DNA from 4 places in the Pseudoxanthobacter soli DSM 19599 genome. Region 2 is predicted to be linked to each of the others. Evidence: riboswitches for the same ligand, from Rfam matches in the RefSeq annotation. Region 2 holds a riboswitch; each other region holds the start of a gene.
The links. A riboswitch is a leader RNA that binds a small molecule or an ion and turns the genes downstream of it on or off. The one in region 2 is predicted to bind cobalamin.
Positions count from the first base shown of each region.

Region 1: linked by a shared signal. The riboswitch ahead of cobW (cobalamin biosynthesis protein CobW) and the one ahead of BUF17_RS11935 (ribonucleoside-diphosphate reductase subunit alpha) in region 2 are both predicted to bind cobalamin.
Region 3: linked by a shared signal. The riboswitch ahead of BUF17_RS01040 (CbtB domain-containing protein) and the one ahead of BUF17_RS11935 (ribonucleoside-diphosphate reductase subunit alpha) in region 2 are both predicted to bind cobalamin.
Region 4: linked by a shared signal. The riboswitch ahead of BUF17_RS17270 (energy-coupling factor ABC transporter permease) and the one ahead of BUF17_RS11935 (ribonucleoside-diphosphate reductase subunit alpha) in region 2 are both predicted to bind cobalamin.

Region 1 covers NZ_FRXO01000002.1:333,645-335,836, forward strand. The annotation lists gene cobN (cobaltochelatase subunit CobN) at 1-95, opposite strand, end outside; gene cobW (cobalamin biosynthesis protein CobW) at 143-1,192, opposite strand; cobalamin riboswitch at 1,346-1,605, opposite strand; gene BUF17_RS05965 (DUF3734 domain-containing protein) at 1,754-2,192, shown strand, end outside.
Region 2 covers NZ_FRXO01000004.1:386,088-388,279, reverse strand. The annotation lists gene BUF17_RS11940 (aldehyde dehydrogenase family protein) at 1-829, shown strand, start outside; cobalamin riboswitch at 975-1,188, shown strand; gene BUF17_RS11935 (ribonucleoside-diphosphate reductase subunit alpha) at 1,311-2,192, shown strand, end outside.
Region 3 covers NZ_FRXO01000001.1:248,369-250,560, reverse strand. The annotation lists gene BUF17_RS01045 (CbtA family protein) at 1-622, opposite strand, end outside; gene BUF17_RS01040 (CbtB domain-containing protein) at 635-823, opposite strand; cobalamin riboswitch at 951-1,166, opposite strand; gene BUF17_RS01035 (hypothetical protein) at 1,298-1,876, opposite strand; gene BUF17_RS01030 (hypothetical protein) at 1,975-2,192, opposite strand, start outside.
Region 4 covers NZ_FRXO01000008.1:31,961-34,152, reverse strand. The annotation lists gene BUF17_RS17280 (SDR family oxidoreductase) at 1-265, opposite strand, end outside; gene BUF17_RS17275 (winged helix-turn-helix transcriptional regulator) at 443-856, shown strand; cobalamin riboswitch at 950-1,169, shown strand; gene BUF17_RS17270 (energy-coupling factor ABC transporter permease) at 1,203-1,898, shown strand; gene BUF17_RS17265 (pyridoxal phosphate-dependent aminotransferase) at 1,982-2,192, opposite strand, start outside.

The DNA of each region.
Region 1 (2,192 bases), on a different contig from region 2:
TATGACATCACCACCACGTCGCCCGGCGTCTGGCCGAGATCGACGGCAGCCGTCATCTCGTCGAGGCCGCGGGCGGTGGTGGCGATGAGGTGCATGATGCCAGGGGCTCTTTGCCGGGGGTCTCTTTGCCGGTCTCTCGGCGTCAGCCGGCGAGGGCGCGCGCGACGGCGTCGCGGTCGAGCCCCTTCAGGCCGATGACGACGAGGCGGCCGTCGCGTGCCTCGCCCGCCTTCCACGGCCGGTCGAAATGGTGGCCGACGCGGGTGCCGACGCCCTGGACCACGAGGCGCATCGGCTTGCCGGCAACCGAGGCGAACCCCTTGACGCGAAGCGCGGGACCGGCCGCCGCCGCGGCCGCCACGCGCCGGGCGAGGTCGGCCGGATCGGACACCTCGCCGATCGGCAGGGCGAAGCTGTCGAACTCGTCGTGGTCGTGGTCTTCCTCGTCGTCGTGATGGGTGCGGCGGTTCTCGATCTCGTCTTCCACCCCGACGCCGAGGCCGAGCAGCGCGGCGGCCTCGATGCGGCCTTCGGCGACCGGCACCACGGCGACCGGACGATCGACGCCACTCTCGGCGAGCGCACCGTCGATGGCGGCGCGGGCGCGGGCCAGGCCGTTCTCGTCGAGAAGATCGGTCTTGGAAAGAATGATCAGGTCGGCGCAGGCGAGCTGATCCTCGAACACCTCTTCCACCGGATCGTCGTGGTCGAGCGAGGCATCTTCGGCACGCTGGCGGGCCAGCGCCTCCTCGTCGGCCGCCACCTTGCCGTCGGCCAGCGCCGCGCCGTCGACCACCGCGACGACGCCGTCGACCGTGACCCGGCCGCGGATTTCCGGCCACTGGAACGCCTGCACCAGCGGCTTCGGCAGGGCGAGGCCGGAGGTCTCGATCAGGATATGCTCCACCTCGGGGCGGCGCGAGAGGATGGTCTCGATCGCCGGGGCGAACTCGTCGGCCACCGTGCAGCACAGGCAGCCGTTGGCGAGTTCCACCACGTTCTCTTCCGGGCAAGTCTCGTCGCCGCAGCCCTTGAGAAGTTCGCCGTCGATGCCGACGTCGCCGAACTCGTTGACGATCACCGCCAGCCTGCGGCCGTGGGCGGTCTCAAGCACGTGGCGGATCAGCGTGGTCTTGCCGGAGCCCAGGAAGCCCGTGACGATGGTGCAGGGAATGCGCGCGAGGGTTTGCATGGACATCCTTCGGATCGCACCGGGCCAGCCGCCGATGAGGCGATCTTGTCGCGAGGTGCGTCAAGGACCGACGCCGGTTGCGAGGCCGGCAACCACCGAGCCCGAACGTCCAGCCGTCGTCTGCATCCCGAGGCACCCCGCCCGGCACGCATCCCGATCGTTCGGCCGGCGGCAGGTCTCCTGGCTCGCGGCGTTCCGGCGATCCGGCGCATGACGCCGTCCGCCGCCCCCCGCCGCCTTCCCGGCCGCTCCACCTCTAAAGAGATGGCACTAACGCCAGTGGCATCTTGGCGAGGGCTCGCCGCCTACAGTTGCGGGGGCAGCTGCGGCATCGGACAGCACCGCTGTCCAGACCGCATTCCCTTTTCACCCGGAGGCTCTCGCCCACCGGGACCGTCGGCAAGGCCACTAAGGCGCCACCGGCCGGCCTTGTCAACGCACGCGCGCGCCCGGCAGCCTTGCGCCGGGCTGCGGCGCCTCGCCCGCGGCCCGGCAGCAGGGTATATTTGACACATATTTGTGGCTATCATCGCCGCCACGCCAATATCGAAGGAGCCCTAGGTGTTCCAATTCAAGCCCGGCAAACGGCAATCGGTTGAAGACTTCTCGGCGGTCCGCAAGGAAGTCGAGGCGAACTACAAGAACGTGGTTCTGGTCTTGCAGGGAGGCGGCGCACTGGGGTCGTATCAACCGGGCGTCGCGGAAGTCCTGTCCGAAGTCGGTCTCGACATCACCTGGGTCGCGGGCATTTCCATCGGCGCGATCAATTCCGCGATCATCGCCGGCAACCCGCCCGAGCGGCGCATAGACCAGTTGCGCGCATTCTGGGACCTGGTCACGAGCCGGGTGCAGTGGCCCTTCATCCCCTCGGGCGACGCCGCGCGCAGCATGTTCAATCAGCTGTCGTCGTTCTCGGCGCTCGCCTTCGGCCAGCCCGGCTTCTTCGAACCGCGCTTTCCGCCGCCGCAGTTCCAGCCGCCCGGCTCGATCGAGGCGCTCA
Region 2 (2,192 bases):
CGGGCAGGCCATCGCGGAACATCGCGACGTCGACATGATCTCGTTCACCGGATCGACCCGCACCGGCGAAGCGGTGCTTAAGGCGAGCGCGAGCAATTTCAAGAAGGCGAGCCTCGAACTCGGCGGCAAGAATCCGCAGATCGTGTTCGCCGATGCCGATCTCGACGACGCGGCCGACGGCGTCGCGTTCGGGCTCTGCTTCAACGCCGGCCAATGCTGCGTCAGCGGCAGCCGGCTGATCGTCGAGGAGACGGTGGCGGAGAGATTCCAGGCCCTCGTGCTCGACAAGCTCTCGCGGATCAGGATCGGCGACTGCCTGGACCCGGAGACGCAACTCGGCGCCATCGTCTCCGACCAGCAGTGCGAGAAGATCCTCGGCTACGTGAAGCTCGGCGAGGAGGAGGGTGCGACGGTCGCCTGCGGTGGCAACACGGTGGCGGTCTCGGGCGGGCGCTTCATCGCGCCGACGCTCCTCACCGGCGTGCGCAACGACATGCGGGTAGCGCGGGAGGAAATCTTCGGGCCGGTGCTTTGCATGATCACCTTCTCGACAGCCGGGGAGGCGCTGGAGATCGCAAATGACTCGCCCTACGGCCTCGGTGCCAGCATCTGGACGAAGGACATCGACAAAGCGCTGCGCGCCATGCGCGGCGTCCAGGCCGGACGGACCTGGGTGAACACCACGATCGCCGGCGGCCCCGGGCAACCCGTTGGCGGCTTCAAGCAATCGGGGATCGGCCGGGAAGGCGGCCGGATGGGTGTCGAGGAATACACGGAGGTTAAATCCGTCCACATCGCCATCGGCAAGCGGAAGCACTGGGTGACATAACGCGCGGGCCCGGGCGCCTGCGATAAGGACAGGCGCCCGGCCCTGCCTCACGCTCTTCATCCATGGCGACGCCCTGGAAACCAGCGGTGAGAGAGGGTCCGGTGGATATCGCGTTCCAGATGTTGATTTTGATTTCGTTTTAGACGCTATATCTAGGCGTCACGGTCCTTCGGACATGGTCCGAAGGCTAAGAGGGAATCCGGTGGGTCCGCAGAGCGGACGATGCCGGAGCTGCCCCCGCAACTGTAAGCGGTGAGCCAACCGTCCATTTTGCGTCACTGAAGCCCGTGCGCTTCGGGAAGGCCGGACGGAAGCGACGACCCGCGAGCCAGGAGACCTGCCGTGACCTGAAGTTGCAACGTCCTCGGGCGGGGTGTCCCGGTGGATCGCTTGGATTGCGATCGCCGCGGCACGCGCCCGCGGCAGCGCGTCTTTGTGCATCCGCTCGGCCTTTGCCCCCATAGAATGGGGTTTGAAGCCGATGTCGCTCATCGTCGAAACCATCCGGCCGGAAGTCGGGGCCGGGAATAGAACGCCGGCCAGTTCCGGGCCGCACGGCGCGGAACCGGCCTTTCAGGTCATTCGTCGCAACGGCGCCGTGACGCCGTTCGATGCCTCCAAGATCACCGTCGCCCTCACCAAGGCCTTCCTCGCGGTCGAAGGCAACACCGCTGCCGCCTCGCGACGGGTCCACGACATCGTGGAAGACCTGACGGCGCAAATCGTTGCCAGCCTGACCCGTCGCTCCGGCACCGGGCGCACCTTCCATATCGAAGACATCCAGGATCAGGTGGAACTCGGGCTGATGCGCTGCGGACACCACAAGGTCGCCCGTGCCTATGTGCTCTACCGCGAGGAACGCGCGCGGGAGCGCTCAGCTGTCCGCGCCGCCTCGGCCACGGCCGCGCCTGCACTTCGAACGAGAAACGCGGACGGGACGCTTTCACCACTCGACGAGGGGCGGCTCGGCGAACTGGTCCGCGAGGCTGCGGACGGGCTCGAAGGCGTCGACGTCGTGACGATTCTCGCCGAAACCCGCCGCAACCTCTATGACGGCATCGGCGAGGATGAACTCGCGCTCGCCCCGATTCTTGCCGCCCGCACGCTGATCGAGACGGAGCCGAACTACGCCGCGGCGAGTGCCCGGCTCCTAAACGACCGCCTGCGGCGCGAAGCGCTCACGTTCCTGAGCGGCCGACCGGACCAAGCGACCCAGGCGGAGATGTCCGTCCGCTACGCGGATTATTTTCACGCCTATCTCCGGCGCGGCATCGTTGCGGAACAGATCGACCCAGAGCTCGGCCGGTTCGATCTCGCCCGTCTCGCCGCGGCGCTGAAGCCCGAGCGCGATCTCAAGTTCGAT
Region 3 (2,192 bases), on a different contig from region 2:
TCGCCTCGTCGAGCATCGCCGGCGCACCGACGACATGGGGCGCGACGATCAGCACGAGGCCGAGGACCGCCGCCCACGGTGTCCGCTTCAGGAGGACCAGGCCGAGCCCCGCTGCGGTGGCGACGACGGTTCCGATCCACCACGCCTGCCGCGGCCCGAGTTCGGACGCCGGCATTCCCGGCAGTTCAGGCGGCAGGCCGAGGCCGGGGGCGACCATGAACACCACGAAGCCGGCGAGGCCCCACAACAGGCCCTCCCGCCACGTCACGGCCTTGCCGCGCAGCGCGAACGCCGCGCCGAGCAGAAGGGAAAAGCCGATGGCGGTCAGGATGTTGGCGGCGGCTGTGAAGGCATTGCGTTCAAGGCCGGGGCTTGGCTCCCAGGCTTCCGCGCCGTGGTCATGGCCACCCTGTCCCTGCCCTTCGTGGCCTTGGGCATCATGGCCCTCAGCACTATGGCTATCGGCCATCGCAACGGGCGCGGCGGCTTCGGCGGCCTGTTCATAGACCTCGCCGCGCAGGATCAACGGCACGACGCCGAAGTGCTGGATGGCGGTCACGATCAGGCCCACCACAAGCCCGGCCGCGACCGCCGTGAAGACGATCGAACGGAAAATCGACATCTGCGCCTTGCCTCAGTGGCAGGGGAAGGCGTTGGCGTGGCGGGTGTCGTGCGCGGCGTTGTGGAAGGCCTCGACGTGGGAAAAGCCCACGGTGCCGAGGATCAGGATGCCGAGCAGCACGGCAAGGCCGGCCTGGACGGCGATGCTCAGCGAGGTCGTCGCCGGTGCCGCGGCACCGGAGGAAGTCTGATGGAAGGCCATTGGCTCTCTCCTCATGGCAAATGCAGAGACAGCCGGTTGAGGAGAGAGAGGCCACATCGTGCACCGGAAGCCGCTAAAACCAGCCTTCGGTGCCACCCGCGACGCACTCCGGACACCCCGCCCGGTCGGTGGTTTCTGACGTCCGGCAGGTCTCCTGGCTCACGGGTCATCGCCCGCCATCAGGCCTTCCCGGCACGAATGCCAGTGGCCGTTTCGCGATGGCGGGCTCGCCGTTCACAGTTGCGGGGGCAGCCGCCGCTGGGGCTCCGGCAGGCGCGAGGCCTGCCTCTTCCCTTCGGCGTTCCCTTTTGATCCTTGCGGAACCGGTCGTCGCCGTCACGTTACCGCATCGGACCGAAAAGTGGGACCCGTTTTCGGGAAATCCGATGCGCAGCCAGAACCGGGAGCATTGGACCGAGAAGTGGGAGCCAGCTTTCGGAAAAAGGCGACGCCGCAAGCCTCGGCCCGCCCGCTCTACTGATGAGCGACGCAGCGCGCCTGGGTCGATTTCGACAGGGTGCCGGTCGTGAAGTCGAACGTGGCGCGGATCTCGATGGCCGGCGTCAGGTCGTTCTTCTTGATCTCGGCGAGGTCCTTGCAGTTCTGCTTGGTCGGCTTCTGCTCGGTGCTCATCCAGAACGAGGCGCTCTTGCTGTCGGCGTCGAAGTCCTCCTCCGAATAGCCCGCCGTGAACACGCGCGCCTTGCGGCTGAGGTCGTAGATCAACAGCGTCCTGTCCGGGCCGGTCCCGTCGTCGATCAGCAGGTACTTGCCTTCGAGCCGCAGCAGATAATAGGCGTCGTCGTCCTCGCCGTCCTTGGAGCCGATCACGAAGTCCGACTTGCCGATCTTCGCGTTGCAGGCCGCCTTGGCGCCGGCAGCGTTGTTTTTCACGATCAGCCGCTCGCCGACCGAGTCCTGCCGTTCCACCGCAGCGACGAGATAGAGGCTGTTGGAGGCGCAGTGAACGGCGGGGGCGGCCTGCGCGGGGGCCGAAATCGCGAACGGCGCCGCCAGGAAGGCCGACAGCACGGCGAGCTTCTGCACTTTCATCTGTAAGCCTATAATTTCGCTGGCAAATATATCGGACGGCGCAGTGTAGGCCGCCCCGTTCACGCTGGCAATCGCCGGCACGGGGCGCCCGCGCCCGGTCAGGGCCTGCGGCCCCACTTCGCCACGCAGGAGCTGGCGCCGCCGTCCCGGCGGTTCTCGCCGGCCAGGGCGGCCCGGATGTCGCGGCTGTCCAGATGGAAGTTGGCCTCGGGCGCCAGCGTGCGGCGCGCGATCTTGGCCGCCGCCGCCGTCTCGAACGCCGCCCGCTGCCCGGCGAACAGGGCGAGGCAGTCCTCCGGTGCGGCCGAGGGGCCGA
Region 4 (2,192 bases), on a different contig from region 2:
TCATGCCGGCATTGTTGATCACGACATTGAGGGCGGGGTGTTCGGCGACGATGCGCCGGGCGAAGTCCGCGATCGCCTCGCTGCTGTCGATGTCGAGCGTCATCGCGCTCATGTTCGGCCGGCCGGCGATGGCCGACTCGAGCGCCTCGGGGCGGCGGCCGGCGACGATCACCGAATTGCCGAGGTCGTGGAAGCGGTGGGCGAGGGCCTCGCCGATGCCGGAGCCGCCGCCGGTGATCAGGATGGTGTTGCCGCTGAGCTTCATGGCTCGCTCTCCTGTTGGGATCGGGGTCCCTTAATTGACGTCGCCGCGCTCCGCTGGAAAGAAGGCACCGGAAAGAATTATACTTACCTGAAAGAGAGTGATACGGGCTCTGGCCCGGTCGTCGACACGGGGAGGCGGGGCCGTCTCCCGCGATGAGGGAGCCGCTTCATGGCCGGCATGCCTTTCGACCAGCGCACCATCGACGCTGCCCGCAGGATCGCCGAGCGCGTGCCGCCGTCCGAGGTCGACCCACGGGTCGAGGCGCTGGTGACGGAGCTGATCGGCCGCGTCGCCGACAAGTGGACCATGCTGCTTCTGGAGGTTCTGGCCGAGCACGGCGAACTGCGCTTCACCGCGCTCGCGCGCCTCGTGCCCGGCATCAGTCAGAAGATGCTCACCCAGACGCTGCGCCAGATGGAGCGCGACGGGATGGTGACGCGCACCGTGCATCCGGTCGTGCCGCCGCGGGTGGAATACCGCCTGACCGACCTCGGCGCGAGCCTCGGGGCGGCGTTCTGCGGCGTGTGGATCTGGGCGGAGGAAAATCTCGCCCGGGTGGAAGCCGCCCGCCGCGCCTTCGATGCGGGCTGATGCCGGCTCTTTCCCGGCCGTTTCGGCGTGAACGGAGGCCTGTCGGGCCGGGCTGCGTCGCCACGGCCGTTGACTCCGTGCACCGGATGCCCGAACCCTGCCCGGGCGCATGGTGTTCCCCGGCGGTCAGGCGCCGCCGGAGAATGAAACGGGAATGGGGAAGGAACCTGCGTTCCGGGCCCCAACCGCCCCCGCGACTGTGAGCGGCGAGTGTCTTTCCATCGTGCCACTGGGAGCCGAACGGGCATCCGGGAAGGCGGAAAGGCGTGACGACCCGCGAGTCAGGAGACCGGCCATTGCGCATGTGTCCAGCACGCCGTCGGGTGAGACGGCAAAGGAGAGACCCATGCATATCGAACCCGGCCTCGTGGCCGACGGCAAAATCTGGCTGAGCTACGTGACGGCGGCCGCCGCCGGCGGCTACGCGCTCAATCTCGCCTGGCAGGGGGTGCGCGAGCGCGGCCCGCTGTCCGTGATCGGCCGCAGCGCGGTCGCGACCGCGCTCGTCTTCGCCTTCTTCGAGGTGCTGCCGCACTATCCGGTTGGCGTTTCCGAGGTGCACCTCATCCTCGGCTCGACGTTGTTCCTGATCCTCGGCGCCGCACCCACCGCCATCGGCCTCGCGCTCGGCCTCCTGATCCAGGGCCTGTTCTTCGCGCCGTTCGATCTGCCGCAATACGGCATGAACGTCACCACGCTGCTGGTGCCGCTGTTCGCGCTGTCCGCGCTCGGCCGGCGCATCATCGCTGCCGACACGCCCTATGTTGAGCTGAAATACCGTCAGGCGCTGGCGCTTTCGACGTCCTATCAGGCCGGCATCGTCGCCTGGGTGGCGTTCTGGGCCTTCTACGGCCAGGGCTTCACCGCCGAAAACGCCGCCTCGATCTTCTCGTTCGGCGGCGCCTACATGCTCGTCATCATCGTCGAGCCGCTGGTCGATCTCGGCGTGCTCGCGGCCGCCAAGTCGCTGCACAGCCTGAAGTCGCTGCATCGCCTGAAGGGCAATGCGCTGTTCGAGCGCCGGCTGTTCGAGCCGGCCTGAGGCCGGCGGCCGTTCCGTTCGGGTCGTTGCGATCCGAACGGAACGTGCCAGCCGACGAAGACAGACGCCCGAGAGGCGGCGGCTCAGGCCGCCGCCTTTTTCGTCAGCGCGGCGCAAGCGGTCTCGATGCGGCGGCAGGCCGCCCGCAGGGTTTCCGTGTCCACGGCATAGGCGATGCGGATATAGCCCGGCGTGCCGAATGCCGATCCGTGGACCACGCCGACATGGGCGGCTTCGAGCAGGTAGGTCGCGAACCCGAGATCGTCGGCGATGAGATGGCCGTCCGGACGGCGG